Regions from separate parts of the Streptomyces sp. NPDC001594 genome, predicted to be linked through region 3. Evidence: riboswitches for the same ligand, from Rfam matches in the RefSeq annotation. Region 3 holds a riboswitch; each other region holds the start of a gene.
The links. A riboswitch is a leader RNA that binds a small molecule or an ion and turns the genes downstream of it on or off. The one in region 3 is predicted to bind cobalamin.

Region 1: it holds a riboswitch for cobalamin, as region 3 does, so the genes downstream of both, ACFY0O_RS28080 (ribonucleoside-diphosphate reductase subunit alpha) here and ACFY0O_RS12485 (ABC transporter substrate-binding protein) in region 3, are expected to answer to the same signal.
Region 2: it holds a riboswitch for cobalamin, as region 3 does, so the genes downstream of both, ACFY0O_RS23115 (energy-coupling factor ABC transporter permease) here and ACFY0O_RS12485 (ABC transporter substrate-binding protein) in region 3, are expected to answer to the same signal.

The regions. Positions count from the first base shown of each region.
Region 1 covers NZ_JBIAVB010000015.1:163,698-173,431, reverse strand. The annotation lists gene def (peptide deformylase) at 1-342, shown strand, start outside; gene ACFY0O_RS28085 (ribonucleotide-diphosphate reductase subunit beta) at 543-1,559, opposite strand; gene ACFY0O_RS28080 (ribonucleoside-diphosphate reductase subunit alpha) at 1,559-3,952, opposite strand; cobalamin riboswitch at 4,099-4,230, opposite strand; gene ACFY0O_RS28075 (GNAT family N-acetyltransferase) at 4,289-4,786, opposite strand; gene ACFY0O_RS28070 (CstA-like transporter-associated (seleno)protein) at 4,899-5,096, opposite strand; gene ACFY0O_RS28065 (carbon starvation CstA family protein) at 5,093-7,294, opposite strand; gene ACFY0O_RS28060 (GntR family transcriptional regulator) at 7,426-8,190, opposite strand; gene ACFY0O_RS28055 (extracellular solute-binding protein) at 8,480-9,734, shown strand, end outside.
Region 2 covers NZ_JBIAVB010000011.1:260,175-269,908, reverse strand. The annotation lists gene ACFY0O_RS23150 (polysaccharide deacetylase family protein) at 379-1,185, shown strand; gene ACFY0O_RS23145 (YncE family protein) at 1,182-2,369, shown strand; gene ACFY0O_RS23140 (EF-hand domain-containing protein) at 2,489-2,701, shown strand; gene ACFY0O_RS23135 (PadR family transcriptional regulator) at 2,760-3,311, opposite strand; gene ACFY0O_RS23130 (ATP-binding cassette domain-containing protein) at 3,470-4,291, opposite strand; gene cbiQ (cobalt ECF transporter T component CbiQ) at 4,288-5,037, opposite strand; gene ACFY0O_RS23120 (energy-coupling factor ABC transporter substrate-binding protein) at 5,041-5,406, opposite strand; gene ACFY0O_RS23115 (energy-coupling factor ABC transporter permease) at 5,403-6,101, opposite strand; cobalamin riboswitch at 6,131-6,326, opposite strand; gene ACFY0O_RS23110 (flavodoxin family protein) at 6,450-7,160, shown strand; gene ACFY0O_RS23105 (hypothetical protein) at 7,170-7,685, opposite strand; gene ACFY0O_RS23100 (SsgA family sporulation/cell division regulator) at 7,776-8,183, opposite strand; gene ACFY0O_RS23095 (L-serine ammonia-lyase) at 8,370-9,734, opposite strand, start outside.
Region 3 covers NZ_JBIAVB010000005.1:214,263-223,996, forward strand. The annotation lists gene ACFY0O_RS12465 (dihydrodipicolinate reductase) at 1-886, shown strand, start outside; gene ACFY0O_RS12470 (carboxymuconolactone decarboxylase family protein) at 883-1,362, shown strand; gene ACFY0O_RS12475 (GMC oxidoreductase) at 1,430-3,085, opposite strand; gene ACFY0O_RS12480 (DUF4352 domain-containing protein) at 3,201-3,710, opposite strand; cobalamin riboswitch at 3,831-3,969, shown strand; gene ACFY0O_RS12485 (ABC transporter substrate-binding protein) at 4,012-5,001, shown strand; gene ACFY0O_RS12490 (FecCD family ABC transporter permease) at 4,998-6,023, shown strand; gene ACFY0O_RS12495 (ABC transporter ATP-binding protein) at 6,020-6,838, shown strand; gene ACFY0O_RS12500 (VOC family protein) at 6,893-7,273, opposite strand; gene ACFY0O_RS12505 (N,N-dimethylformamidase beta subunit family domain-containing protein) at 7,407-9,017, opposite strand; gene ACFY0O_RS12510 (sugar phosphate isomerase/epimerase family protein) at 9,104-9,734, opposite strand, start outside.

The DNA.
Region 1 (9,734 bases), on a different contig from region 3:
GACGACGGCGTCCGCCACACCGGTGTCGTGGTCAACCCCAAGCTCGTCGAGCTGCCGGCCGGCTCCCGCGTCCTGGACGACTCCAACGAGGGCTGCCTCTCCGTCCCCACCGCCTACGCCTCCCTGGCCCGCCCCGACTACGCCGAGGTCACCGGCCAGGACGCCCAGGGCAACCCGATCAAGGTCCGGGGCACCGGCTACTTCGCCCGCTGCCTCCAGCACGAGACCGACCACCTGTACGGCTACCTGTACATCGACCGCCTCTCCAAGCGCGACCGCAAGGACGCGCTGCGCCAGATGGCGGAGAACACCCCGCGCTACGAGGTCGTCCCGAACGACTGACCCGGCCCGCGCCCGCGGACGCACGAAGGCCCCGCTCCGGACAACGCTCCGGAACGGGGCCTTCGCCTGTGGGGGGTGTCCCGCGCGGGTGACGCGGGGCGGCGTATTCGGATCCCACCACCGCCACGGCCCGACGACCAGACCCACCCGCCCCGCATGTCAAGTCGAGGGTCGAATACCGGCCGCCCCTGCCGACCGGACTAGAAGTCCTCGTCCAGGTCGACGGTGCCCTCGACGGCCACCTGGTACGCCGACGGGCGGCGCTCGAAGAAGTTCGTCAGCTCCTGGACGCCCTGGAGCTCCATGAACGAGAACGGGTTCTGCGAGCCGTACACCGGCGGGAAGCCGAGGCGCACCAGGCGCTGGTCGGCGACGCACTCCAGGTACTCGCGCATCGAGTCGGTGTTCATGCCCGGCAGGCCGTCACCGCACAGGTCGCGGCCGAACTGCAGCTCCGCCTCCACGGCCTCCTTCAGCATGTCGGTGACCTGCTGCTGGAGGGCGTCGTCGAAGAGCTCCGGCTCCTCCTTGCGGACCGTGTCCACGACCTCGAAGGCGAAGTTCATGTGCATGGTCTCGTCGCGGAAGACCCAGTTGGTGCCCGTCGCCAGGCCGTGCAGCAGGCCGCGCGAGCGGAACCAGTACACGTAGGCGAAGGCGCCGTAGAAGAACAGGCCCTCGATGCACGCGGCGAAGCAGATCAGGTTCAGCAGGAAGCGGCGGCGGTCGGCGGCCGTCTCCAGCCGCTCGATCTTCTCGACCGAGTCCATCCACTTGAAGCAGAACTGCGCCTTCTCGCGGATCGACGGGATCTCCTCGACCGCGTCGAAGGCGGCCGCGCGGTCGTCCGGGTCGGGCAGGTAGGTGTCGAGCAGCGTCAGGTAGAACTGGACGTGCACGGCCTCCTCGAACAGCTGGCGCGACAGGTACAGGCGCGCCTCCGGGGAGTTGATGTGCTTGTACAGCGTCAGGACCAGGTTGTTCGAGACGATCGAGTCGCCCGTCGCGAAGAAGGCGACCAGACGGCCGATCATGTGCTGCTCGGCCGGCGTCAGCTTCGCCAGGTCGGCGACGTCGGAGTGGAGGTCGACCTCCTCCACCGTCCAGGTGTTCTTGATCGCGTCCCGGTAGCGCTCGTAGAAGTCCGGGTAGCGCATCGGGCGGAGCGTGAGCTCGAAGCCCGGGTCGAGGAGGTTCTTCTTCTCGGTGGAGCTCATTACTGGCAGGCCTCGCAGGACTCGGGGTTCTCAAGGGAGCAGGCCAGCGCGTCGGCGTCGAGGGCCTGCGGCAGCTGGGTGGGGGTGGCGGCGGGAGCCGGGACGGCCGCGCCGGAGGCCGCGCGGGCGATCTTCGTCGCCGGGCGCGAGCGCAGGTAGTACGTGGTCTTCAGCCCCTGCTTCCAGGCGTACGCGTACATCGAGCTGAGCTTGCCGATGGTGGGCGTCTCCAGGAACAGGTTCAGCGACTGGCTCTGGTCCAGGTACGGCGTGCGGGCCGCCGCCATGTCGATCAGGCCGCGCTGCGGGATCTCCCACGCCGTGCGGTACAGCTCGCGGACCTCCTCCGGGATCCAGCCGAAGCCCTGGACCGAGCCGGAGGACTCGCGCAGCGCCTCGCGGGTCTGCGCGTCCCACACGCCGAGCTTCTTGAGGTCCTCCACCAGGTAGCCGTTGACCTGGAGGAACTCACCGCTGAGGGTCTCGCGCTTGAAGAGGTTGGAGACCTGCGGCTCGATGCACTCGTACACGCCCGCGATGGAGGCGATCGTCGCCGTCGGGGCGATCGCGAGGAGCAGCGAGTTGCGCATGCCGGACTGCGCGATCCGGGCGCGCAGCGCGTCCCAGCGCTCGGGCCAGTGGCGCTCGGTCTCGTAGTGGTCGGGGTGCAGCACGCCCTGGGCGGTACGGGTCTCGGCCCAGGCCGGGAGCGGGCCGCTGCGCTCGGCGAGGTCGCAGGAGGCCTCGTAGGCGGCGAGCATGATGCGCTCGGAGATCTTCGTGGACAGCGCCTTCGCCTCGGCGGAGTCGAAGGGCAGGCGCAGCTTGAAGAAGACGTCCTGCAGGCCCATCGCGCCCAGGCCCACCGGACGCCACTTGGCGTTGGAGCGGCCGGCCTGCTCGGTCGGGTAGAAGTTGATGTCCACGACGCGGTCGAGGAAGGTCACGGCCGTGCGGACGGTCTCGTCCAGGCGCTCCCAGTCCATGTCCCCGTCGGCGACGAACGCGCCGAGGTTGACGGAGCCGAGGTTGCAGACGGCCGTCTCGCCGTCGTTGGTGACCTCGATGATCTCGGTGCAGAGGTTGGAGGAGTGGACCACCGTGCCGGGCAGCGCCGTCTGGTTCGCGGTCCGGTTGGAGGCGTCCTTGAACGTCATCCAGCCCTGGCCGGTCTGCGCCAGGGTGCGCATCATGCGGCCGTACAGGTCGCGGGCCGGCATGGTCTTCTTGGCGAGCCCGGAGGCCTCGGCCTTGACGTAGGCGGCGTCGAACTCGTCGCCGTAGAGGTCCACCAGCTCGGGGACGTCGGCGGGGGAGAACAGCGACCACTCGGCGTCGGCGTTCACGCGGCGCATGAACTCGTCCGGGATCCAGTGGGCGAGGTTCAGGTTGTGCGTGCGGCGCTGGTCCTCGCCGGTGTTGTCGCGCAGCTCCAGGAACTCCTCGATGTCCGCGTGCCAGGTCTCCAGGTAGACGGCGGCGGCGCCCTTGCGGCGGCCGCCCTGGTTCACGGCGGCGACGGAGGCGTCGAGGGTCTTCAGGAACGGGACGATGCCGTTGGAGTGGCCGTTGGTGCCGCGGATGAGGGAACCGCGGGCGCGGATGCGGGAGTAGGACAGGCCGATGCCGCCGGCGTGCTTGGAGAGGCGGGCGACCTGGTGGTAGCGGTCGTAGATGGAGTCCAGCTCGTCCAGCGGGGAGTCGAGGAGGTAGCAGGAGGACATCTGCGGGTGCCGGGTACCCGAGTTGAACAGGGTGGGGGAGGACGGCAGGTAGTCCAGGCGGCTCATCAGGCGGTAGAGCGAGGCCACTTCCTCGACGGCGCGGACGCTCCCGTCCTCGGCGAGGCCGCAGGCCACGCGCAGCATGAAGTACTGCGGGGTCTCGATGACCTGGCGGGTGATCGGGTGGCGCAGCAGGTAGCGGCTGTGCAGGGTGCGCAGGCCGAAGAAGCCGAAGCGGTCGTCCGCGCCCTCGGCGAGCGCGTGCTCGACCAGGGCGTTCAGGCGGGCGGCGTGGGCGGCGACGAACTCGGCGGTGCGGTCGGCGATCAGGCCCTCGCGGTGGCCGACGGCGACGGACTCGGCGAAGGAGGTGGAGCCCTGGCCGGCGGCCTCGTCGGCGACGGCCAGCGTCAGCAGGCGGGCTGCCAGGCGGGAGTAGGCCGGGTCCTCGGAGATCAGGCCGGCGGCGGCTTCGGTGGCGAGCCCGCGCAGTTCGGCCTCGTCGGCGGCGGCGCTGCGGCCGCGCAGGGCGGCGGCGGCGACCCGGCCGGGGTCGGTGTCGGGGAGGTCGGCCGTGAGCTCGGTGAGGGTCCGCAGCAGGGCGGCCCCGGGACCTTCTGCTTCGGGGTGGTCGGACTCGGCGCGCGGTGCGGCGGGCGCGATGGTCACGGGGGAGCTCTCCCTCACTCGGCCCGGGCATCGGCGGAGCGGGGCGCGAGTGGGCGCATGCGGGCGCGCGCAGAAGCGCGTTCGGCACCGCATGGCGTCCACCGGCCCAACCGCGAGGCCCGGACGAATCGACACCCCGGTTCGGTCGATCCGGGGGTACTGCCGGCAGGTCTTCGGACTCGCGGACACGCCGGTGGGCGTACGTCTCACCGTTGCGGGACAGTTCCGGATTCCCACCGGATTCCCCTGCGGCGGCAGCAGGCATGAGCATACATGTGGGGGCGACCCGATGCGGTAGCCCCCACATGTTGTGTCGGGTGCATGCGGAGCGTGGCGTCACAGCTCCAGTCGGTACGTGAGCAGGGACAGTTCCGGGATGGGCGACCAGTCCCGTTCGGGGGTACGGACGAAGCCGAGCCGCTCGTAGATCCGCTGGGCCCCGCGCATGGCCGGCTGGGTGGACAGCACCAGTGCGGTGACCCCGTCCAGGGCGCAGGCCCGTTCGGCGCAGGCCCGCACGAGGGCCTCCCCGACGCCCTGCCCGCGCGCCTCGGCGGCCACCGCGAGCATCCGGAACTCGGCCTCGCCCTGCCGGGCGATGTCGGCGAGCCGGCTCCCGGGCGCGGCGAACGTCACCCCGCCGAGCACCTCCCCGTCCCGCACGGCGACGAGCACCTCCCCGTCCCCGGCCCGCCCGGCGACGTCCCGCAGGACGTTGAGGTAGCGGTCGTCCCCGTTCTGGTCGAGCAGCCCGTCCCCGGCATAGGCCTGCCCGGTGATCTCGCCGAGCCGCCGGTACTCGTCTTCCCTTGCCGTCCTGATCTCGAAGTCCATGCCGTCGAGTGTGCCGGACGGGTGCCGGTGCCCGACGCCGTCCCGGCTGCGCCGGGCAAGCGGAAGGGCCCCGCCGTCTCCGACCGGAGACCGCGGGGCCCTTCACAGGCGCTCAGCAGCAGCGGAAGCCCTCCCGGGGGTTCGCTTCGCGGGCGTCCGTGCGGGCGTGTTCGAAGGCTCGGCGGGTCAGGACCTCGGCCTCGGGGTCGTGGGAGCGGGCGTGGGCGACGTAGCGGTCGTATGCGGCCTCGCCGGAGAACTCCCGTACGAAGTACCGCGCCTTCGCCAGGGCCCCGCGGACCCCGTTCACGCGACCGGGTCCTTCACGCGGCCGCCGCCGCTGTCGAGGCCGGCCGCCGCGAGCCGGGCCTTCTCCTCGGCCGTGGCGATCAGCCCCGCCGGGGCGATGATCTTCGACTCGCTCCACGGGACCTCGCTCAGGCGGACCGACCCGGGGTCGGAGACGGCCTTGAAGCAGGTGCGGGCCGCGTCCAGCAGGACGATGATGATCAGGGCGGCGAAGAGGGCCGAGAGGACCCCGTCGACCGTGGCGTTGGTGACCACGGTGTGCATCTCGTCCATGTTCTTGGCGGGCGCCAGCACCTTCCCGGCGTCGATGCCGGTCTGGTACTTGTCGCGCTGCGCGAAGAAGCCGATCTTCACGTCGTCGGAGAAGACCTTCTGGTAGCTCGCGGTGAGGGTGACGGCCACGTCCCAGGCCAGCGGGACGCCGGTGACCCAGGCCCACTTGAGGCGGCCGGACTTGACCAGCAGGGTGGTGCACACCGCCAGGGCGACGGCGGCGAGCAGCTGGTTCGCGATGCCGAACAGCGGGAAGAGCTGGTTGATGCCGCCCAGCGGGTCCTTGACGCCGACCCACAGGAAGTAGCCCCAGCCGCCGACGACGACCGCGCTGGCCAGCCAGACGCCCGGCTTCCAGCTGACGTCCTTGAAGGACTTGTGCACGTTGCCCAGGGTGTCCTGGAGCATGAACCGGCCGACGCGGGTGCCCGCGTCCACCGTCGTCAGGATGAACAGGGCCTCGAACATGATGGCGAAGTGGTACCAGAACGCCTTCATCCCGGCCCCGCCGAACACGGAGGAGAAGATCTCCGACATTCCGAGCGCGAACGTCGGCGCGCCACCCGTGCGGGAGAGCAGGGTGGTCTCCTCCACGTCCTTGGCGGCCTGCGCCAGGGCGTCGGGGGAGATGGCGAAGCCGAGGTGGCCGACGGCCGCCGACGCGCTCTGGACGGTGGTGCCGATGACCCCGGCGGGGGAGTTGACGCCGAAGAACAGCCCGGGCTCGATGATGCAGGCGGCGATCACCGCCATGACGGCGACGAAGGACTCGGTGAGCATGGCGCCGTAGCCGACGACCCGGATCTGGGTCTCCTTCTGGATCATCTTCGGGGTGGTGCCCGAGGCGACCAGCGAGTGGAAGCCGGACAGGGCGCCGCAGGCGATGGTGATGAAGACGAAGGGGAACATCGAGCCGGCGAAGACCGGACCGTCGCCGCGCGTGGCGAAGTCGGTGACCGAGGGCATCTTCAGCGTCGGCATCGCGACGACCACGCCGACGGCCATCAGCGCGATCGTGCCGACCTTCATGAAGGTCGACAGGTAGTCGCGCGGGGCGAGCAGCAGCCACACCGGCAGGACGGAGGCGAAGAAGCCGTACCCGATCATCCAGAGGACGAGGGTCTCCTTGTCCAGGGTGAAGAAGTCGGCCCAGGAGGACTCGGCGACCCAGCCGCCCGCCACGATGGCGAGGAGCAGCAGCGCGACGCCGACGACGGAGACCTCGGTGACCCGGCCCGGCCTCAGGTAGCGCAGGTAGACGCCCATGAAGAGGGCGATCGGGATGGTCATGCCGATGGAGAAGACGCCCCAGGGGGAGTGCCCCAGGGCGTTGACGATGACCAGCCCGAGCACCGCCAGGAGGATGATCATGATGGTGAACACGGCGAGCAGGGCGGCGGCCCCGCCGACGGGGCCGATCTCGTCCCGGGCCATCTGGCCGAGCGAGCGGCCGTCGCGCCGGGTGGAGAAGAACAGCGTCACCATGTCCTGGACGGCGCCGGCGAAGATGACGCCCGCGACGATCCAGATGGTGCCCGGCAGGTAGCCCATCTGGGCGGCGAGCACCGGACCGACGAGCGGGCCGGCGCCGGCGACGGCGGCGAAGTGGTGGCCGAAGAGCACGCGCCGGTCGGTGGGGTGGAAGTCGACACCGTTGTCGAGGCGTTCGGCGGGGGTGGCCCGGGTGCCGTCCAGCTTCAGCACGCGGTTCGCGATGAACCGCGCGTAGAAGCGGTAGCCGATGGCGTACGAACCCAGCGCGGCGGCCAGCAGCCAGGCGGCGGAGATCTCCTCACCGCGCGAGAGTGCCAGCACGCCCCAGCCGACGGCACCGACGAGGGCCACGAGCACCCACACGGCGATGGACTGCGGGGTGGCTCTCGCCGCCGGTGTCCGCTGTGTCCCTATTGCTCCCGGTTCCGGCATGATCCTCGTCCCCTCGTTGATCATTTGCGTACAAGCGCACGGAATCTACGGGGGGTTGTCGGTGGACGTCACCCCTCGTCCGCATAGCGGTACGAGCGTCCACCGGCGTTCGAAGTGCCGTCAACCGTTGATCACACGGCAGGTCGCTGAAGACGGGCAACGAACTTATAACGGTCGCCGCGATATACCGATCGCACCCATTCGACCGGTTCGCCTTCGGCGTCCAGCGAGTGCCGCGAGAGCATCAGCATCGGCAGGCCCACGTCCGTGCCGAGCAGCCCGGCCTCGCGCGGGGTGGCGAGGGAGGTCTCGATGGTCTCCTCGGCCTCCGCGAGCCGGACGTCGTACACCTCGGCGAGGGCGGTGTAGAGGGAGGTGTACTTGGCGAGCGAGCGGCGCAGCGCGGGGAAGCGCTTGGCCGACAGGTGCGTGGTCTCGATGGCCATCGGTTCGCCGCTGGCCAGGCGCAGGCGCTCGATGCGCAGCACCCGCCCGCCGGTGGCGATCTTGAGCAGGCCGGCGAGGGTGTCGTCGGCGGTCACGTAGCCGATGTCGAGGAGCTGGGAGGTGGGCTCCAGGCCCTGGGCGCGCATGTCCTCGGTGTAGGAGGACAGTTGCAGCGGCTGGGAGACCTTGGGCTTGGCGACGAAGGTGCCCTTGCCCTGGATGCGCTCCAGCCGTCCCTCGACCACCAGCTCCTGCAGTGCCTGCCGGACGGTGGTCCGGGAGGTGTCGAACTCGGCCGCGAGCGTACGCTCCGGCGGTACTGGAGTGCCGGGGGGTAGCGTTTCGGTCATGTCGAGCAAGTGCCGCTTGAGTCGGTAGTACTTGGGCACACGTGCCGTTCGAGTGGCTGGTCCGCTCTCCGGCTCCGTGGTCGCCCCTTCGGTGGACATCGCCGCCCGCCTTCCCGACTCCAGTTTCGCTGCCGTCACCGGCTCCTCCGATATGTGCGGTCACATGGTGACACGGGTGGGAGGGCAGGCCTCCTCCCTCCCCCAGGTGTCGGTCCGATAACGGACCGAGCACCCGCTCATTAGACCCTTGACACCCCTAAAGGTCTAGGCCAAGCTCCCGGTACTGGTCTACACCAATATGGATCAGATCCCGGCCCCACGGCAGTACTTCGTATGTATGTCACCGCGGCGGGCGAGGGAAGTGCAGAGCATCCCTGAGGAGGGTGGCGTGAAGCGCAAGCTCATCGCGGCGGTGGGAGTCGCCGGCATGGTAATCGGCCTGGCGGCATGCGGTGACTCGGGTAGCAAGGCGGGCGGCGACGGCAAGGCCTCCGACGCCAAGGAGCTGACGGTCTGGCTGACCGTCGACGCCCAGAAGAACTGGCCCGACCTGGTGAAGGCCGCCGACGACGCCATCGTCGCGAAGCACCCGGGCCTGACCGTCAAGCACGAGTACTACGGCTGGCCGGACAAGAACGCCAAGCTGGACGCCGTACTCGCCACGGACAAGGCCCCGGACGTCGTCGAGATGGGCAACTCCGAGATGATCGGCTACATGTCGACCGGAGCCTTCGCCGAGGTCGACCCCTCGAAGTTCGAGAACTCCGCCGCGTGGCTCGACGCCCTCAAGCAGTCCGTCACCTACGAGGGCAAGACCTACGGCGTCCCCTACTACGCCGGTGGCCGTGTCGGCACCTGGCGCAAGGACGTCGCCGCCGAGGCCGGCGTCACCGCCACCCCGAAGTCCTGGGCCGAGTACACCGCCGCCCTGGACAAGATCCAGGCGGCCAAGGGCGACAAGTTCAGCGCCCTCTACCAGCCGTCCCCCGACTGGTACGCGGCCATGTCCTTCGTCTACGACGCCGGCGGCGCCATCGCCAAGAAGGACGGCGGCAAGTGGAAGGGCTCCCTGTCCTCCCCCGAGTCGCTGAAGGGGCTCAAGCAGTACAAGGAGCTCCTCGACAAGTACATGCACGCCGACAAGACCAAGGACGAGTCGGACCGCCCGGTCGTCTTCGGCCAGGGCAACTCCGCCGCGATCTTCGCCGCCGCGTGGGAGGGCAGCACCGCCGCCACCCCGGAGAACGACAAGGTCGGCGGCCTGACGGACAAGCTGGAGAACTTCGTCCAGCCCGGCCCCAACGGCAAGAACCTCCCGGTCTTCCTCGGCGGCTCCGACCTGGCCGTCCCCACCAAGTCCAAGGCCCAGGACATCGCGGCCGAGTGGATCAACGCCTTCACCGGCGCCCAGGGCCAGAAGGGCCTGATCGCCAAGGGCAACCTGCCGAACAACAAGACGGACCTCGGCCCGCTGAAGGCCGACCCGAAGACCCAGGTCGCCGCCACGGCCGCCGAGTCCTCCTGGTTCGTCCCCACCGCCCCCGGCTGGGGCCAGGTCGAGAAGGCCAAGATCCTCCAGACGATGCTCCGTGACCTCGGTACCGGCAGCAAGTCGGTCGAGGACGCGGCCAAGGCCGCCGACG
Region 2 (9,734 bases), on a different contig from region 3:
CGCCCGGAACGCCAGAAACCCCCTGTCGCCGAGGTGGGGCGCTACGGGGGTTTCGTGGGTGCCGAGGACCGGTGGGGTGTGTGGTCCTCGGCGGGTGGGCTTCGCTCGGGTCAATGGGAAGCCGTGATTCCGACTATGGCAGACGAGGGTCCAAACGCCAAAACTCCCTACTCGGACATAAGTGTGCATATCCTAAGAGTTTTCATCTAAATCTTAGGTGAGGTGGGCCACTCGCCTCACATTCTATGAATGAGTATCCACCGCTCCGCGTAATTCATTGATCGCATAGCGAACGGCCGAGCCCCCGGCCGCCACTTCCGAAGGTCCCAAACTGGGTCAATCAATCCCTTCGAGGGCGTTCGCCACTTAAATGGGCAGGTGCTCTGTTATCCAGACCGCCGAACCGCCCTGCGCGCCACGGCGGCGGTCGCCGCCGGTGCCCTCACCGCGGCCTGCGGCACGGGCGGCGCCCCCTCGGCCCCCCGGCCCGTCCAGGCCGCCCCCGCCCGGCCCGACGCGGCCCGGCCCGGCGCCGCCACACCCGCCCCGGCGGCCGCCCCCGCCCCCCGCCGGTTCCCCGGGCAGCCCGTCGAGATCGCCCACGGCCCGCGCGACCGGCCGAAGGTCGCGCTCACCTTCCACGGCAACGGCGACCCCGCCATCGCCCGCGCCGTGCTCGCCGAAGCCGAGAAGGCCGGCGCGCACGTCACCGTCCTGGCCATCGGCACCTGGCTCGACGACCACCCCGACATGGCCCGCCGCATCCTCGACGGCGGCCACGAGCTCGGCAACCACACCCACCACCACCTCGCGATCAACTCCCTGCCCGAGGCGGAGGCCTACGCCGAGATCACCGGCTGCGCCCAGCGGCTCAAGCGCCTCACCGGCTCCATCGGCACCTGGTTCCGCCCCTCCCAGACCCAGAACGCCGGCCCCCTCGTCCAGAAGCTGGCCCAGCGGGCCGGCTACCCGCACGTCCTCTCGTACGACGTGGACTCCCTCGACTTCACCTCGCCCGGCGCCGCGACCGTCATCAGCAACGTCACCGGGACCATCCACGGCGGATCGGTGGTGAGCCTGCACTTCGGCTACGCGGACACGGTCGACGCGATGCCGCCCCTCCTCGAAGAACTCGCGCGCCGCAAGCTGCGCGCGGTGACCACCACGGAGCTGCTGACCCCATGACGACCACCCGCCTTCCCCGGAAGGCCACCGCGCTGCTGGCCGGTCTGGTCCTCGCCGCCCTGGCCGGCTGCGCCTCGGCCGACAAGTCGCCCGCCGAGGCGCTCGGCTCCAAGGGGCCGGCCGAGCCCGTCAAAGCCGTGCCCGCCGTGCCGCCGGGGCTGGCCGGGATGCCCCCGGTGCTCGACCCGGCCGACGTGTACGCGGCGGACCGGCCCAACAAGCTCTCCCCGGTGGTCAAGGACTTCCCGTCGCGCGTCTACGTGCCGAACACCAACTCCAACACGGTGTCCGTCATCGACCCGGCCACCTACAAGGTCATCGACACCATCCCGGTCGGCGTCCAGCCGCAGCACGTGGTGCCCTCGTGGGACATGAAGACCCTGTGGGTCAACAACAACCGCGGCCACACCCTCACCCCCATCAACCCGGCCACCGGCGAGGCGGGCGACCCGGTCGAGGTCCACGACCCGTACAACCTCTACTTCACCCCCAACGGCAGGTACGCCATCGTGATGGCCTCCATGGACCGCGAGCTGGTCTTCCGCGACCCGCACACCATGAACCGGGTCAAGACCGTCCCCGTGACCTGCTTCGGCGTCAACCACGCCGACTTCTCCCTCGACGGCCGCTACTTCATCGTCAGCTGCGAGTTCTCCGGCGAGCTGCTCAAGGTCGACACCGAGAAGATGGAGGTCATCGGGCAGCAGAAGCTCCCCTTCGAGGGCGCGATGCCGCAGGACGTGAAGGTCTCGCCGGACGGGAAGACCTTCTACGTCGCCGACATGATGGCGCACGGCATGTGGGTGCTCAGCGGCGACAAGTTCGACGTCCCCAAGCTGCTGCCCACCGGCAAGGGCTGCCACGGCCTCTACGTCAGCCGCGACTCCCGCGAGATGTACGTCTCCAACCGGGGCGAGGGCAGCATCTCGGTCTTCGACTTCAAGAAGAACGCGCTCACCAAGAAGTGGGAGCTGCCCGACGGCGGCAGCCCCGACATGGGCGGGGTCTCGGCTGACGGCAAGGTGCTCTGGCTGTCCGGGCGCTACAACTCCGAGGTCTACGCCATCGACACCACCACCGGCGCGGAGCTCGCGAAGATCCCCGTCGGCAGCGGCCCCCACGGCCTGGCCGTCTACCCGCAGCCCGGCCGCTACTCCCTCGGCCACACCGGCATCTTCCGCTAGGCCCGGCCGCGCGGGCGCGTCCCGGGAGCCCGTCCACGGCTCCCGGGACCCGTGGGCGGGGACCGCTCCCGGTGCGGCTACCCTGAGCCGGTCAACAAGCACCAGGAAGGGGTGGCCCAGTGGCGGACATCGACAAGGCACGCGAGACGTTCGACCGGTTCGACGCGAACGGCGACGGCGTCATCACGGCCGACGAGTACAGCGCGGCCATGCGGGCGATGGGGGACGCGTTCGTCAGCCCGGCGGTCGCCGACGCGATCATCGCGGCGAAGGACCTCAACGGCGACAAGCTGCTGAGCTTCGACGAGTTCTGGGCCGACCTGAACAAGTAAGGCCCGGCCGAACGGGCGCCGCGCCCGCCTCCGTCCCGCACGCCGGGACGGGGGCGCGTCAGGCCCCGCTCGGACCCGTCATGTCCTCGACCTCGGCCAGCGCCTCCTCCAGCCAGCCGAGCCAGAAGCCCTCCAGGGCGATCCCCCCGTGCAGCACGAGCCGGCGCAGCCGGTCCGGGTCGGCGTTGCGCCCCGCCGGGAAGTCCTTCGCCTCGATGGCCTCGTACTCCGCCAGCTGGGCCCGGTGCAGCTCCAGGTGCCGCCGCAGCTCCGCCGCGAGCCCCTGCGGCCCCACCACGGCCGCCGCCCGGATCCGCAGCAGCAGCGCGTCCCGCATCGGCTTGGGGTCCTGCCGCTCGTCCACCCACCGGGCCAGCTCCGCGCTGCCGTCGGGCAGCACCTCGTACTCTTTCTTCTGCCCCCGCACGGGCGCCTCGCTGGGCAGCGCCCGAATCAGCCCGGCCTCCTCCAGCCGCCCCAGCTCCCGGTAGATCTGCTGGTGCGTCGCGGACCAGAAGTACCCGATCGACTTGTCGAACCGCCGCGTCAGCTCCAGCCCGGAAGAAGGCTTCTCCAACAAGGCGGTGAGAATGGCATGCGGCAACGACATGCACGCATCTTAGGTGTGGGCCGCCCGCCAAGGTGTGGGCAATCGTCCCGCAGGGCGATGGGGGACCCCCCTGCTCGAGCGGAGCCGAGAGCTTGGGGGAGGGTGGGCACACCGGACACCGCCCCGCAGGGCCGACCCCGCCCGGCCCCCGACCCCGCTCAGCCCAGCGCGCCCAGCGCCTCCGGCACGCGCGGCCCCGGGGCGTCCGCGCCCAGGAACCCGTGGGCCCGCAGGAACGCCGTCACCGCAGGCGACCACGCCTGACGCAACCCGGCCGAGGCCAACAACTCCGGATCCGACAGCAGAACCCCCGCGGCCCCCACCCGTATCCCCGACGGCGTGAGCACCGCCGCATCGTCCGCCCACCGGACCGCCAGGTCCACATCGTGGGTGGCCATCACCACCGTGGTCCCCGCCGCCCGAAGCCCCGCCAGGACATCCAGCAGCCGCTCCTGCCCGTCCGGGTCGAGCCCGGCCGTCGGCTCGTCCAGGATCAGCACCCGCGGAGCCATCGCCACCGCGCCCGCGATGGCGGCCCGCTTGCGCTGCCCGTACGACAGCAGGTGCGTCGGCCGGTCGCGCAGCGCGGTGATGTCCAGCGCGGCCAGCGCGGAGTCCACCCGTTCGCGGACCTCCGCCTCCGCCAGCCCCAGGTTCATCGGGCCGAAGGACACGTCCTGCTCCACGGAGGCCGCGAACAACTGGTCGTCGGGGTCCTGCACCACCAGCTGGACGGTGGTGCGCAGCCGCGTCAGCCCCCGCCGGTCGTACGCCACCTCCGTACCCGCCAGCCGCAGCGCCCCCGACGCGGGCCGCAGGCCCCCGCTCAGCAGCCGCATCAGCGTGGTCTTGCCGCTCCCGTTGCGGCCCAGCAGCACCAGCGCCCGCCCCTCGGCGATCGCGAAGTCCACGCCCGACAGCACGGCCGGCCCGTCCTCGTACGCGTACCCCGCGCCGACCAGTTCCACCAACGGGGTCACAATCCCAGCTCCTTCAGTACGAGGGTCCCCGCGACCAGGGCGGCCAGGAGGGCGGCGGCGGCCGCCAGGAACCGCCGCGACAGCCGCGCCGGCGGGACCAGCACCCGCAGCGCGCCGTCGTAGCCGCGCCCCGCGAGCCCCTCCTGGAGCCGGGCGGCGCGGTCGAAGGCCCGGACGAACGAGGTCGCCGCGAGCCCGGCCACCGAACGCCACGCGGCGGCCCGCCCGGCCTGCCCGAGCCGGGCCGCCTGGGCCCGCCGGACCTGCGCGAGGGAGTCCAGCAGCAGGAAGCCGATCCGGTACATGACCAGGGCCACGTCCACCACCGGCGCCGGCACCCCGGCCCGGACCAGCCGGGGCAGCACGTCCGAGACGGGCGTGGTGAAGGCGAACAGCAGCACCCCCAGCGAGGCGGCCGAGGTGCGCAGCAGCAGGTCCAGGGCGTGCCGGGGTCCGTCCGGGGCCGGCGCGAGGAACCCGTCCGGGCCGCCCACCGACACCAGCAGCGGCAGCGCGCCCGTGACGCAGAACCCGAGCGGGACCCGGAAGGCCCGCCACAGCTGCCGCCCGGACACCCCGGCGGGCCCCAGCAGCACCGCCAGGGTCGCGGCGGCCACCAGCGGACCGCCGGGCCACGGGGGCAGGGACACGGCGGTGACGGTCAGCCCGAACCCGAGCAGGGCCTTCTCCAGCGGATGGCGGCCCCGCCAGCGGCTGGAGTGCGCCGCCACGTCGATGGGCAGCACCGGCTACGGCTCCCGCGCGGGCTCGGCGGGGGCCTGCCCCCCGGCTCCGGCCGCCGCCTCGGCGAGGGCCTGCGCCGCGCCCTGCCGGCGGCCCCGGCGGACCCCGAAGTAGTACGCGAGCACGCCCGCGCCCAGCGCCGCCTGGAGGGCGAACAGCGCCGACTCCACCTCGCCCGAGGGGGGCTCGTACAGCGGGGAGAACCAGGGCTTGTAGTCCGGCTTCAGCTCGGTGATGGCCGACTCCGCCTGGGCGTCGGCGCCCGCGAAGGGCTCCTCCTTGCCCTCGCCGAGCCCCAGCGCGAGCGGGAGCACGGCCAGCGCCGCCACCAGGAGCAGCAGCAGGGTGTTGATCTTGCCGTTCCTGCTCATCGGGCCGACGCCCCCTCGGTCCGCCGCGCACCGGTCAGCTTGGCGACCCCGAGCCGGACCAGGTCGGACTTGCTGGACTGCATCAGCAGCCGCATCACCAGCACGGTCAGCAGCCCCTCGCTGACGGCGAGCGGGATCTGCGTGACGGCGAAGATGCCGGCGAACTTCTCCAGGGAGCCCGGGAAGCCGCTGGCCGGGTCCGGGAAGGCGAGGGCCAGCTGGACCGAGGTCACGCAGTAGGTGACCAGGTCGGCGAAGAAGGCGCCGAAGAAGACGGTGACCATCAGCGGGGCGCCGGACCCGCGCAGCAGCTTGTAGACCGCGTAGCCGGCCCAGGGGCCGGCGATGGCCATCGAGAAGACGTTGGCGCCCAGGGTGGTGAGCCCGCCGTGCGCCAGCAGCAGGGCCTGGAACAGCAGGGTGATCGTGCCGAGCACCGCCATGATGGGCGGCCGGAAGAGGATGGCGCCGAGCCCGGTCCCGGTGGGGTGCGAGCAACTGCCCGTCACCGAGGGGATCTTCAGGGCGGACAGGACGAACGTGAACGCACCGGACGCGCCGAGGAGCAGCGTGCTCTCGGGGTGGGACTTCACCTCGCGGGTCAGGGCGCGGACCCCGTGGACGACGAACGGGGCGGACGCGGCGCCCCAGGCGGCCGCGTGCAGCGGGGGCAGGAACCCCTCGGCTATGTGCATGAGTTGGGAGACCTCTCCAGCACCTCGTGGATGGACGTACGCGCCCCGGCCGGTCTCCTGGCTGACGGGTACTGCCGCCCCGGCTCCGCCTTCCCGGGTCCGCACGGTCTCCCGCACGGTCCCAGTGGCTCCCGCGAGGGGTGGAGCTGGACTTCCCGATCACAGTGGCGAGGGCCGCACCGGTTTTCCACCGGTTTCCCGAACACCAAGGCCAGCTGACCCTAGTCGCCCGCACGGACCGGTATCAACCCGGACCGATCCGGCCGATCGGATGACCGGATTCCGATTCGCCCCCCGGACGGGCCCCGAGCGCTGGCGGGGCCGGCGGCCGGCCCGCAGGGTGGGGGCGTGGCCGCCTACGACTACTTCGACCTGTCCGCCGTCTACGTCAACTGCACCCTCAAACGCTCGCCCGAGACCAGCAACACCGAGGGGCTGATCTCGCGGAGCCGGGCCGTCATGGAATCGGCCGGCGCCCGGACCTCGCTGATCCGCGCCGTCGACCACGACATCGCCACCGGCGTCTGGCCGGACATGACCGACCACGGCTGGGAGAGCGACCAGTGGCCGGTGCTCTACAGCCAGATCATGGACGCCGACATCCTGGTCCTCTGCGGCCCCATCTGGCTCGGCGACAACAGCTCGGTGATGAAGAAGGTCATCGAGCGGCTCTACGCCTGCTCCTCGCTGCTGAACGAGCACGGCCAGTACGCCTACTACGGGCGCGTCGGCGGTGCGCTGATCACCGGCAACGAGGACGGCGTCAAACACTGCGCCATGAACGTCCTCTACAGCCTCCAGCACCTGGGCTACGCGATCCCGCCCCAGGCGGACGCGGGCTGGATCGGGGAGGCCGGGCCCGGTCCCTCGTACCTGGACCCGGGCTCCGGCGGTCCCGAGAACGACTTCACCAACCGCAACACCACGTTCATGTCCTGGAACCTGATGCACCTCGCGGCGCTCCTCAAGCGCGCCGGGGGCGTCCCCGCCCACGGCAACCAGCGCTCCGAGTGGGACGCCGGCTGCCGTTTCGACTTCCCGAACCCGGAACACCGCTAGGCGGGGTCCTCAGCAGGTGTTCGGGTGCGCGACGTCCACCACGAGCCGCTCGGGCGCGTGCAGGACGGAGGTGCTGTAGACGGGCTGGGTGTCGAAGGCGGCGCCGAAGGTCACGTACCCCTCGAAGTCGCCGGTCAGGGCGATGCCCTTGAGCTTGCTCAGGTTGATCTGCTGGAGCTTGGGGCCCTGGTAGACGTTGTTGCCCGCCTCGTCGTGGCCGGCGGCCGGGTGCAGGCGGATCTCCAGGAAGTACTTCCCGGGCAGCGGGACCGGCTTGCCGGACCCGTCGTAGACCAGCTGGGAGACGGGAGTGACGGTGAACGGGGGCACGGAGCCCTGGAGGTCGATCACGATCCGGTCGTACGTGCAGTGACCGCCCCAGCGGGCGTTGACGACGAGCGGGGTCGTGGAGCGGACGGCGGCCGGGGCGGCCGCCGAGGCCGGTGCGGCGAGCGCGAGCCCTGCGGTCAGCAGGGCACCCGTGGCCAGGGCCACGATCCGGCGGCGGTGCGGGAGGTGACGCATGGCGTCCCCCGATCCTCTGAGACGGGGAGTGACTGTCATCCGGTATGACATTCCCCGGGGCCCCGTGGTTGCACCGGACGCCCGCCCGCCTCAGAAGGTCAGCAGGGCGCTCAGCTCGGCGTCCAGGTCGTAGTGGCGGTGCTCCTGCCCGCGCGGGACCAGCTCGGTCATCCGCCGGCACAGCCCGCGCAGGTCCTTGGCCCGCGCGGAGACCACGCAGCCCCGCTCGCCGTTGCTCAGGGCCAGCAGCACGCGGGGCTCGGTGCCCGTCCAGCGCGGCCACACCTGTATGTCGCCCTCCCCCGTGGCGCAGGTCTGCCCGTCGATCAGCAGCTCCCGCGAGAACACCCAGCGGGCGATCCGGACCCCGGCGCCCCGGAACTCCACGGCGACCTCGTACGGCCGGTCCGTGCGGTAGACGAAGACGCCCTCCAGGGGGACCGGCAGCGGTGCGGCCTCCAGCCGCAGCGGCAGGACACGGTGTTCGGTGATGGCCATGGCGGCTGCCTCTCTTCGCGGGGTAACAGCGCCCCCCGCAGCACGCTAGTGCACCGGGCGCCTTCCGCCGGGGGGCCGAAGGTCCCGACCCGGGCGGGCCGGGGGACCCCTCTTCCCCGGACGCGCGGAGGGGCCCGGCGCACCCGCGCCGGGCCCCTCCTCACCTCGTCACGCCGCGTCGACGGGTCAGCACTCGATGACGTTGACCGCGAGACCGCCGCGGGCGGTCTCCTTGTACTTGACCTTCATGTCGGCGCCCGTCTCCTTCATGGTCTTGATGACCTTGTCCAGGGAGACCTTGTGGCTGCCGTCGCCGCGCATCGCCATCCGGGCCGCCGTGACGGCCTTGACCGCCGCCATGCCGTTGCGCTCGATGCACGGGATCTGCACCAGACCGCCGACCGGGTCGCAGGTCAGGCCCAGGTTGTGCTCCATGCCGATCTCGGCGGCGTTCTCCACCTGCTCCGGGGAGCCGCCCAGCACCTCGGCCAGGGCGCCCGCCGCCATCGAGCAGGCCGAGCCGACCTCGCCCTGGCAGCCGACCTCGGCGCCCGAGATCGAGGCGTTCTCCTTGAACAGCATGCCGATCGCGCCCGCGGCCAGCAGGAAGCGCACCACGCCGTCCTCGTCCGCGCCCGGGACGAAGTTCACGTAGTAGTGCAGGACGGCCGGCAGGACGCCCGCGGCGCCGTTGGTGGGCGCGGTGACGACCCGGCCGCCCGCCGCGTTCTCCTCGTTCACGGCCATCGCGTAGATCGTCGTCCACTCGCTGCGGTGCAGCAGCGGGTCGCCCTCGGTGCGCAGCTGGCGCGCCGTGGAGGCGGCCCGGCGCTTGACGCGCAGCCCGCCCGGCAGGATGCCCTCGCGGGACATGCCGCGCGAGACGCAGGACTGCATGACCCGCCAGATCTCCAGGAGGCCCTCGCGGATCTCGTCCTCGGTGCGCCAGGCCTTCTCGTTCTCCATCATCAGGGAGGAGATCGACAGGCCGGTCTCGTTCGCCAGGCGCAGCATCTCGTCACCGGAGCGGAAGGGGTACTTCAGCACGGTGTCGTCGAGCTTGATCCGGTCCTGGCCGACCGCGTCCTCGTCGACGACGAAGCCGCCGCCGACCGAGTAGTAGGTCTTCTCCAGCAGCGGGGCGCCGGAGGCGTCGTAGGCGAAGAGGGTCATGCCGTTCGCGTGGTAGGGCAGCGAGCGGCGGCGGTGCAGGATCAGCTGGCTGGGCTCGTCGAAGTCGATCTCGTGGACGTTCCCTATCTCGGTCCCGAGCAGCCGCAGCTTCCCGGTCCGGCGGATGCGCTCCACCTCGTCGTCGGCGGTCTCCACGTCCACCGTGCGCGGGGAGTGGCCCTCCAGGCCCAGCAGGACCGCCTTGGGGGTGCCGTGGCCGTGGCCGGTGGCGCCGAGGGAGCCGAAGAGCTCCGCGCGGACGGACGCGGTCTGGGCGAGGACACCGTCCTTCTTCAGGCGGGACACGAACATGCGCGCCGCGCGCATCGGGCCGACCGTGTGGGAGGAGGAGGGGCCGATACCGATGGAGAAGAGATC
Region 3 (9,734 bases):
GGCCCGCCCGGCCGCCGTCGTCTACGCGGCTTCCGGCGACGTCCGCCCCGACGACGCCCTCGCCGACATCACCCGGGCCGTCGCCGCCGGCGCGGCCGTCGTCAGCCCGGCCCTCTACCCCCTCTACGACCACCGCAGCGCCCCGCCGGAGTTCCGCGACCCGGTGCTCGCGGCGATAGCGCGGGGCGGCGGCTCCCTCTTCGCCTCCGGCGTCGACCCCGGCTGGGGCAATGACGTGCTCCCGCTGCTGCTGAGCGGACTGGGTACCGAGGTGGACGTGATCCGCTGTCAGGAGATCTTCGACTACTCCACCTACGACCAGCCCGACTCCGTCCGCTACCTGGTCGGCATGGGCCAGCCCATGGACGACGTGCCGATGATGCTCCTGCCCTCCGTCCCGACCATGGTGTGGGGCGGGCAGATCCGGATGATGGCCCGCGCCCTCGGCGTCGAACTCGACGACATCCGCGAGACCTCCGACCGGCGCGCCCTCGACACCACGGTCACCACCCCCACCATGGGCGCGTTCGAGGCCGGGACCCAGGGTGCCATCCGCTTCGAGGTCCAGGGCATCGTCGCGGGCGAGCCCCGCATCGTGATCGAGCACGTCACCCGCATCCACGCCTCCTGCGCCCCCGACTGGCCCTCCCCGCCCGACGGAGGGGCCGGCGCCCACCGCGTCGTCATCGAGGGCCGTCCGCGCATCGAGGTCACCGTCGAGGCCACCGACGAGGGCGAGAACCGCTCGGCGGGCGGCAACGCGACCGCCGTCGGGCGGCTGGTAGGCGCCATCGACTGGCTGGTGGAGGCGGAGCCCGGGCTCTACGACGCCCTCGACGTCCCGCTGCGCCCCGCAGTCGGCAAACTCGGAAGGAAACAGCCATGAGGATCGACGTTCCCGACGGCCGGCACCCCATCGAGTACGTATGGGGCGACCTGGTCCCCGGCATCGGCACGGCCGCCGCCAACTTCTCCCTGTCCGTCTACGCCCACACCACCCTGGGCCTGCGCGAGTTCGAGGCGGCCCGGCTGCGCGTCGCGCAGATCAACGGATGCGTCTTCTGCCTCGACTGGCGCACCGACCGCGACGGCGAGAAGGTCGAGGAGGACTTCGCCGACGCGGTCACCGAATGGCGCACCACCAAGGCCTTCGACGACCGCACCCGGCTCGCCGCCGAGTACGCCGAGCGCTACGCCCTGGACCACCACAACCTCGACGAGGAGTTCTGGGAGCGGATGACCGCGCACTACAGCCAGGTGGAGATCGTGGAGCTGAGCATGAGCATCGGCTCCTGGCTCGCCTTCGGCCGGCTCAACCACGTCCTGGGCCTCGACAGCGTCTGTGTCCTGCCGGGCAGCTGAACGGAGCCGGGGCCGGCCGGGGCGCGTGCTGCGCCCGGCCGCCCCCGGTGACCGTGACCGTCCCGCGTCACAGGTCGGTGGCGATGATCTTCTCGATGTTCCGCTCGGCCAGGGCCGTGATGGTCACGAACGGGTTGACGCTGGTGTTGCCGGGGATCAGCGCCCCGTCGATGACGTACAGGCCCGGGTGGCCGTGCAGGCGGCCGTAGTTGTCGGTGGCCTTGCCCAGGACCGCGCCGCCGAGCGGGTGGTAGGTGAGGTGGTCGCCCCAGATCTTGTTGGTGCCGAAGAGGTCGCTGCGGTAGATCGTCCCCTCCTTCGCGTTGATCTTGTCGAAGATGGTCTTCGCCATGTCGATGGACGGCTGCTTCCAGGCGGTCTGCCAGTTCAGCTCGACCTTGCCCGTCGCCGCGTTCCAGGTGAACTGGGCGCGGTTGGGGTTCTTGGTGATGGAGAGGTAGAACGAGGCGTAGGTTTCGATGCCGGTGGGCAGCGGTGCCACCTCGGCGAAGGCGCCGCCCGCGTCCCAGTTGTCGATGCCCCCGCAGGGGATGGACGCCTGGACCTTGCCGGTGGGGTCCCACATGTGGTTCGCCCGGCCGCACATGACGTTGCCGTTGTCCCCCCAGCCCTTGCCGATCTCGTCGTTGAGCAGCGGCAGGGCCCCGGTGGCCTTCAGCCGGACCAGGAGCTTGCTGGTGCCGACGCTGCCGGCGGCGAAGAACACCCGGTCGGCGGTGACGGTCTTGACGGAGACGACGTCGCCGGTGGTGTTGAGCTCCTCCATGGCGACCGTGTAGCCGCCACCGTCCGAGGGGGAGACGGTGGTGACCCGGTGCAGGGGGGAGATGGCCACCTTGCCGGTGGCCCGGGCGGCGGCGAGGTAGGTCTTCTGGAGGGACTTCTTGCCGGCGTTGTTGCCGTAGAGGATCTCCCCGTCCACGGCGGACTTGGGGACGGTGCCGGCCACCTCCTGCTTCATGTAGTCCCAGTCGTAGACGTCCGGCACGAACACGAAGGGGAAGCCGGAGCGCTGGGCGTGCTTGCGGCCGACGCGGGCGAACTGGTAGCAGTCCACCGTCTCGAACCAGTTCGGGTCGATGAGCCCGACCCCGAGCCCGGCGTTGGCGCGGGGGTAGTAGGTGGAGTACATCTCCTCGGCGTCCACCGTGGGGAGGATGGCGGCGAAGTTCTGCCGCTTGGGGGTCACCGCCATGCCACCGTTGACGAGCGAACCGCCGCCGACGCCGCGCCCCTGGTAGACGATGATCCCGCCCATCTCCTCGGCGTCGAGGATGCCCGTGTACTTCGGGACGTCCTTGTCGATGGGGAAGCCGAGGAAGTTGCTCAGCGGCGCCTTCGTGCGGGTGCGCAGCCAGAAGGAGCGGTAGTCGGGCTTGGTGGTGTTGGCGAAGATCTTGCCGTCGGTGCCCGGGGTGTCCCAGGCCATGCCCATCTCGATCATGCGCACGTTGACACCGGCCTGGGCGAGCCGCAGCGCGGCGACGGAGCCGCCGTAGCCGGTGCCGATGACGAGGGCCGGGACATGGTCCCCGGACGCGAGGGGAGGCTGGGCGGCGGCGGTGCCGGTGGCGGGATTGGCGCGGGCCGGGAGGGTGTTGACGCTGAGGGCCATGGCCCCCAGAAGAGAACCGGTTCCAGCGATGAATCCACGTCGGGAGACACCCTTGGACACCTTGCTGTGCAGGTCTTTGTCGTTCATGTGGCGTTCCTCACTCTCGACGGAGTGGGAACAAGTTCTACTGGCGGGTGCCTGCTAAGTCACTAGATACGTCGAGGTAATTTCCGGCCGGTTACGGCAGGGATCACGACAGGGATCACGACAGGCTCCAGTGGGCGACGTCGTCGCCGAGCCCGGCGTCCAGGGCGAACTGCACCGCCGCCGGGCGGGCTTCGGCCGGCAGCCGGAAGACGACGTAGCCCGTGGCCGACCCGCCCGGGGCGAGGGAGAGGGTGCCGGGGAGGGCCGGGCCCGCGTCCGTGGCGGCGCTCAGGCCGGTGAAGCGCCGCCCGGTGGTGTCCAGGAGGTGCGCGGCCGGGGCGGGGGAGTCCGCGTAGGGCGCCGTTCCGGTGTTCTCCAGGCGCAGCTCCACGGCGACCAGCCGGTCGGCCCCGGGCGCCGGCGCCGGGCCCGCGGGGTCGACGACCCGGGTGAGGGTGACGTCGAGCCGCTCGCCGGGGCGGTCGCCGTCGAGGGAGACGGTCTCGCCGGAGCCGCCGGTGCCCGCGCCGAGCAGCAGCGCCGCGAGGGCGGGGACCAGGAGGAGACGGGCGGTCCTGACCACGCGCCGGGGACCGCCGTGGCCCGTGTGGCTGCCGTGACGCATGGCCGACCTCCTCCACACCTCCCCTCGCCGCCCACGATCCTCCGTGAGGCCCGCTCCCGCCACCGGCGGCGGCATCGGTTCGGGGCCCCTTGGGCCGCTCTGTGGGGCAAAGGTGGCATCTGGCAGACTTGGCCGGGTTGTCCCGGGCGGTGCAGGACAGGAAACCGGTGCGAATCCGGTGCGGTCCCGCCACTGTGACCGGCGACCCCGTCCGCGGGGTCCCGGGAGTCAGACACTGACGTACCGCCTCTTCACTTCTTCACTTCGACCGGGGACGAGGATCCCCCGGAGAGGCCTCACCATGCCGCGTTTCCGCGCCGCCCCGCGCCCGCTCACCGCGCTCGCGCTCCTGCTGTCCCTGACCGCGTGCGGCGGTCCGCCCGGGGAGGAGCGGGCCGCCCCCGGGGCCCGGCCTGCGCCCGGGTTCCCGTACACCGTCACCAACTGCGGCGTCAGCAGCACCTATCAGGCCCCGCCCGAGCGGGCCGTCACCATGAACCAGCACGCCACCGAGCTCCTGCTGGCCCTCGGCCTCCAGGACCGGATGGCCGGCACCGCCTACCTCGACGACGCCGTCCTCCCCGCCTACCGGAGCGCCTACGAGGGCGTCAAGGTGCTGGCGAAGGAGTACCCGTCGAAGGAGGTGCTCCTCGCGGCCGACCCGGACTTCGTCTACGGCGGCTACTCCAGCGCCTTCGACAAGGGGCAGGGCCGGGACCGCGAGGGGCTGGCCCGGTCCGGGATCAACTCGCGGCTCAGCGTGGAGTACTGCACCCCGGGCAGCGTCGGGCTCGCCCAGCTGAAGACCGAGATCACCGAGGTCGCCCGGACCTTCGGCGTGCCCGAGCGCGGCACGGCCCTCGTCGAGGACGAGCAGCGCCGGATCGACGCCGTCACCGCACGGGTCAAGGACCGGGCCCGCCCGACCGTCTTCGTCTACGACTCGGGCGAGGCCTCCGCCTTCACCTCCGGCGGCAAGGGCATCGGCAACGAGATCGTCTCACTGGCCGGGGGGACGAACGTGTTCGCCGACCTCCAGGACACCTTCGGCGACGTGCCGTGGGAGGAGGTCATCGAGCGCAGGCCCGAGGTCGTCCTCATCTACGACTACGGCGGCACCCCCGTGGAGGCCAAGAAGCAGCGCCTGTTGAACGATCCGGCGCTGGCGGAGGTTCCCGCGGTGAAGAACCGCAGGTTCGTCGTGCTGCCGCTGTCCTCGGCCGTCCTCGGCGTGCGCGTCGCCGACGCGGTCGAGTCCCTCGGCCGCCGGCTGCACCCCGACGCCCCGTGACCGGGCGCCGCCGCACCGCGGCCGTCCTGGTGCTCCTCGCGGCCGCGCTGGCCGGCTCGATGGTGGCGGGGCTGGCCCTGGGACCCGTCCGCATCGCCCCCGGCCGGGTCCTCGACGTCCTGCTGGCCGGGCCCGGGGCGCGCGGCGGGGCCTTCGCCTCCATCGTGTGGGACGTGCGGATGCCGCGCGTGCTGCTCGGGGCCGTGGTCGGCGCCGGGCTCGCCGTCTGCGGCGCCGTGCTCCAGGCCCTCGTCCGCAACGCGCTCGCCGACCCCTTCCTGCTGGGCGCTTCCTCGGGCGCGTCGGCGGGGGCGGTGGCCGTCATCGTGCTCGGGGTGGGAGCGGGGAGCGCCGTAGGGCTCCCGCTGGCCGCCTTCGCCGGCTCCCTCGCCGCGCTCGTCGCGGTCTACGCCCTGGCCCGGCGCGGCGGGACGATGACCACCGCGCGGCTGATCCTGGCCGGGGTGGCCGTGCAGTACGTCCTCTCCGCCCTGACCAGCCTGGTCCTCGTGCTGTCCGCGCACCCCGACCAGCTCCGCTCCGTGCTCTTCTGGACCCTGGGCGGCCTGGGCGGGGCCCGCTGGGACGAACTCGCCCTGCCGGCCGCCGCGCTGCTCGCCGGCACCGCCCTGCTCGTCGCCCTCGCGCGCCCCCTGGACCTGCTGCTCGCGGGGGAGGAGGGGGCCCGCACCCTCGGCCTGGACACCGGCCGCTTCCGGGCGGCCGCGTTCGTCCTCACCTCCCTGGTCGTCGGGGTGCTGGTGGCCTACAGCGGGGCGATCGGCTTCGTCGGGCTGATGGTTCCGCACGCCGCCCGCACGGTGGTGGGCGCCGGGCACCGGGCGCTGCTGCCCGTCTGCGCGCTCGCCGGGGCGGTCTTCCTGAGCCTGGCCGACCTGCTGGCCCGCACCGCGGCGGCCCCTGGGGAGATACCCGTCGGCGTGGTCACCGCGCTGGCCGGCGGGCCGTTCTTCCTGTGGATGCTGCGCAGGTCCACTCGGGCCGAGGGGGTGGCCGGATGACGGGGCGTCCGGTGGAACTCTCGGTCGAGGGGCTGCGTTACGAGGTCGACGGGCGGAAGCTGCTGGACGGGATCGGCCTCACCGCCCGGCCCGGCGAGACGGTCGGGGTCGTCGGGCCGAACGGCAGCGGCAAGACGACCCTGCTGCGCTGCGTCTACGGCACCCTGCGGCCCAGCGCCGGCCGGGTGCTGCTCGACGGGGCCGACGCGTCGGCGCTGGGCGTCAAGGAGCGCGCCCGGCGGGTGGCGGTGGTCCCGCAGGACGCGGAGGGCACCTTCGGGCTGACGGTCCGCGAGGTCGTGTCCATGGGGCGCGGCCCGCACAAGAGGTTCTGGGAGCAGGACGGCCCGGACGACCGGCTCCAGGTCGTGCGGGCGCTGGAGACCGTCGGCCTGTCCGGGCTCGCCGGGCGCCGCTTCGACGGGCTCTCGGGCGGGGAGCGGCAGCGCGCGCTCGTCGCCCGCGCCCTCGTCCAGGAACCGGGACTCCTCGCCCTGGACGAGCCCACGAACCACCTCGACATCCGCTACCAGCTGGAGGTCCTGGGGCTGGTCCGCCGGCTTCCCGTGACCAGCCTGCTCGTCCTGCACGACCTGAACCTCGCCGCGTCCTTCTGCGACCGGCTGTACGTGCTGGCGGGCGGCCGGGTCGTGGCCCAGGGCCCGCCGGGGGAGGTGCTCACGGAGGAGCTGCTGGCGGAGGTCTACGGGGTGGCCACCCGTATCGCCGTCCATCCGGCGACGGGCGCTCCGAACATCGTCTACCTCCCGGAGCGGCCCGCCGGCCCCACCCCTCCGGCCGGGCCGGCCGGCTGAGCTCCCCGGGCAGGGCCCACGGCGTGGTGCGCCGCGGGCCCTGCGGGGTGCGCTTCAGCCGCCGTAGGGGCGGGTGATGATCTCCATGGCGTGTCCGACGGGGTCCAGGAAGTAGACCCCGCGCCCGCCGTCGTTGTGGTTGATCTCGCCCGGCTGCTTGCGGTGCGGATCGGCGAAGTACTCGACGCCGGCCGCCCGGATCTTCTCGAAGGAGGAGTCGAACTCCTCCTCCGAGACGAGGAACGCGTAGTGCTGCGGCGTGATGGACTCGGCGGGGATGGCCGCGAAGTCCAAGGTCACCCCGTTCCCGGTCTCGACCGGGATGAACGGGCCCCACTCCGGGCCCACTTCGAGACCGAGGATGTGTGCCAGGAATGCGGCGGACTCCCGGTTGTCGCGGGAGTGGACGATCGTGTGGTTCAACTGGACGGACATGTGTGAATGCCTCCACAAGGCATCTCACGGCACCTCCATGCCTCACCCGGCCGGTGACCGGCACGCGATGCCGCCGCCTTGATCCTAAGCACTCGACCCGCCTCCGGTCCACCGAGATCGAGCCCCGCCGGGATCACGAACCTCCGTACACCGCCTTGACGTTGTCCCGCGCCGGGTGCGTGCGCCCGGCCGGGCCCGCGGCGAAGGCACGCAGCAGGTTCTCCGTCACCCGGGTGGTCAGCGCGCCGGCACGGGCGTCCAGGCCGTGGTTGGCGCCGCTGCGGCCGTCACCGCCGGCGTCCAGGGCCTCGACCCAGCGCATCGTGCCGGTGGCGAAGACCCCCGCCCCGCTCGGCACGGTGTAGTACGCCGTGTCCTGATGGCTCGGGCGGCCCTCGCACACCACCGGCGAGTGGGCCAGTATCTCGATCGGACGCGGGGTCGGAAAGCCCGTGTCGACCTTGTCGTACTCCACGCCGACCAGGTGCGCGAAGCCCTCGCCCGCCTTCACCCCCGTCCCCTCGAACAGCCAGTGGTCCGGGTTCGTGACCACGTAAGGGGCGTCCACCGGGTAGCCGTCGTAGATCACCCCGAGCAGCGAGCTCTCCGGGTCGGCCCCCGGCGCCGACCGGAAGTCGACGGTCGCGGGATGCCCCCGCTTGAAGCCGGGGTCCTGCTCGTAGGAGGACTTGTAGCAGACCACCGTACGGTCCGGGCCCAGCTCGGAGGGCTCCAGCCGGATGCGGCGGAAGCAGCAGTTCGCGCCCAGTATCGCGATGTTGCTGCCCGTGTCCCGGGCCGCGGTGACGTGCGCGCGCTGCTCCGGAGACCAGTACTCGTCGTGGCCGAGGGACAGCACCGCCGCGGCCCCCTCCAGCAGCCGCCGCTCGCGCGCCACATCGGTGGTCGTGGCGTACGCCAGCGGTATCCCGAGGCGCTCGGCGAGGGCTATCAGCGGCGCCTCGTACACCAGGAACAGCCCCGCCCCGTCGTCGTAGTCGTACGGCCGGTCGAAGGTCACGGACAGCGAACGCGAAGCGTATCCGCCGCTGGGGCCGTCGTAGCTGCCGTAGCCGCCCCAGCGGTTGTACGCCTGCCAGGTCGCCACCGCGTTGACGATCACCGTCCGTCCCGCCGAGGCCGCCGAGCGGACGGTCACCGGCACGAACCGCTGCCCCTCCCCGCCCTGTGCGTCCAGCCGCAGCAGGTAGCAGCCCTCCGGCCACCCCTTGGTGTCGACCGCGGCGGTACGCGGCCACCGGGTGCGCACCATACGGGTGCCGGACTCCACCGTGTGCTCGGGCTGACGGACCCCGGGCAGCGCCTCGGACCGCCACACCAGCCGCGCCCGGGCCCCGCCGTACCAGCCCATCCGGTAGGCGGATACCGTGAACCGCGGGGCGGTGGTGGACACGTGCAGTCCGAACGACTCCCCGGGCAGCACGCTCACCCGGTCCGCGAACCCCTCGATGGCCCGGGCGGGTCCGGCCTTGGTGATGCGCCAGTCGGCGTTGCCCGGCCGGGCGTTCTCCGCCTTCACGTCGAAGCCGCCCGGACCCGGCTGCGGCGTCGGCTCCTTGCCCGTGCCCTTCCCCCTCAGAGTGGCCCCGCTCGCCCCGCCCCCACCGCTCGCGCAGCCGGCGACCGAGCCGAGCCCGGCGGCGGTGGCCGTCCCCGTCGCGATGGCGAGGAACCGCCGCCTGCCGGTGCCCTCGGGGCCCCCGGGTATCTGCTCCTGATCCATGCGGGCACGCTATGACACCCCCTCCCGGCCGCCCCGCACCACCCCACCACGAACGCACCCCGCACCCAGGCCGCCTGCGGCCCCGTTCACTCGACGTGCTCCCGGTAGCGGGCGATCACCTCCCCCAGCACCTCCCGGCCGTCCCGCGCCCACAGGCCCGGATGGAAGATCTCCACCTCCACCGGCCCCCGGTATCCGGCCCGGTCGGCCAGCTGCCGGAAGGACCGCAGGTCGACGCACCCGTCACCGAGCTGCCCCCGCCCCAGCAGGACGCCCTCGGGAAGCGGAGTCACCCAGTCGGCCACCTGGACGGAGACGATCCGCCCGCCCGCACCGGCCCGGCCCAGATCGGCGGCCAGCCGCTCGTCCCACCACAGGTGGTAGGAGTCGGCCACCACCCCGACCCGCTCCGCCGGGAACTGCTCGGCGATGTCCAGGGCCTGCCCCAGCGTGGAGACCACGCACCGGTCCGCCGCGAACATCGGATGCAGCGGCTCGATCCCCAGCCGCACCCCGTGCCCGGCGGCCCACGGAACCAGGTCACCCAGGAACCCGGTGATCCGCCTCCGCGCCTCCGCGAGATCCCGCTCGCCCTCCGGCAGCCCGCCCGCGACCAGGACCAGGACGTCAGCCCCCAGCTCGGCCGCCTCCTCGACGGCCCGGCGGTTCTCCTCCAGCGCGGCCGCCCGCCCGGCGGGATCCGAAGCGGTGAAGAAC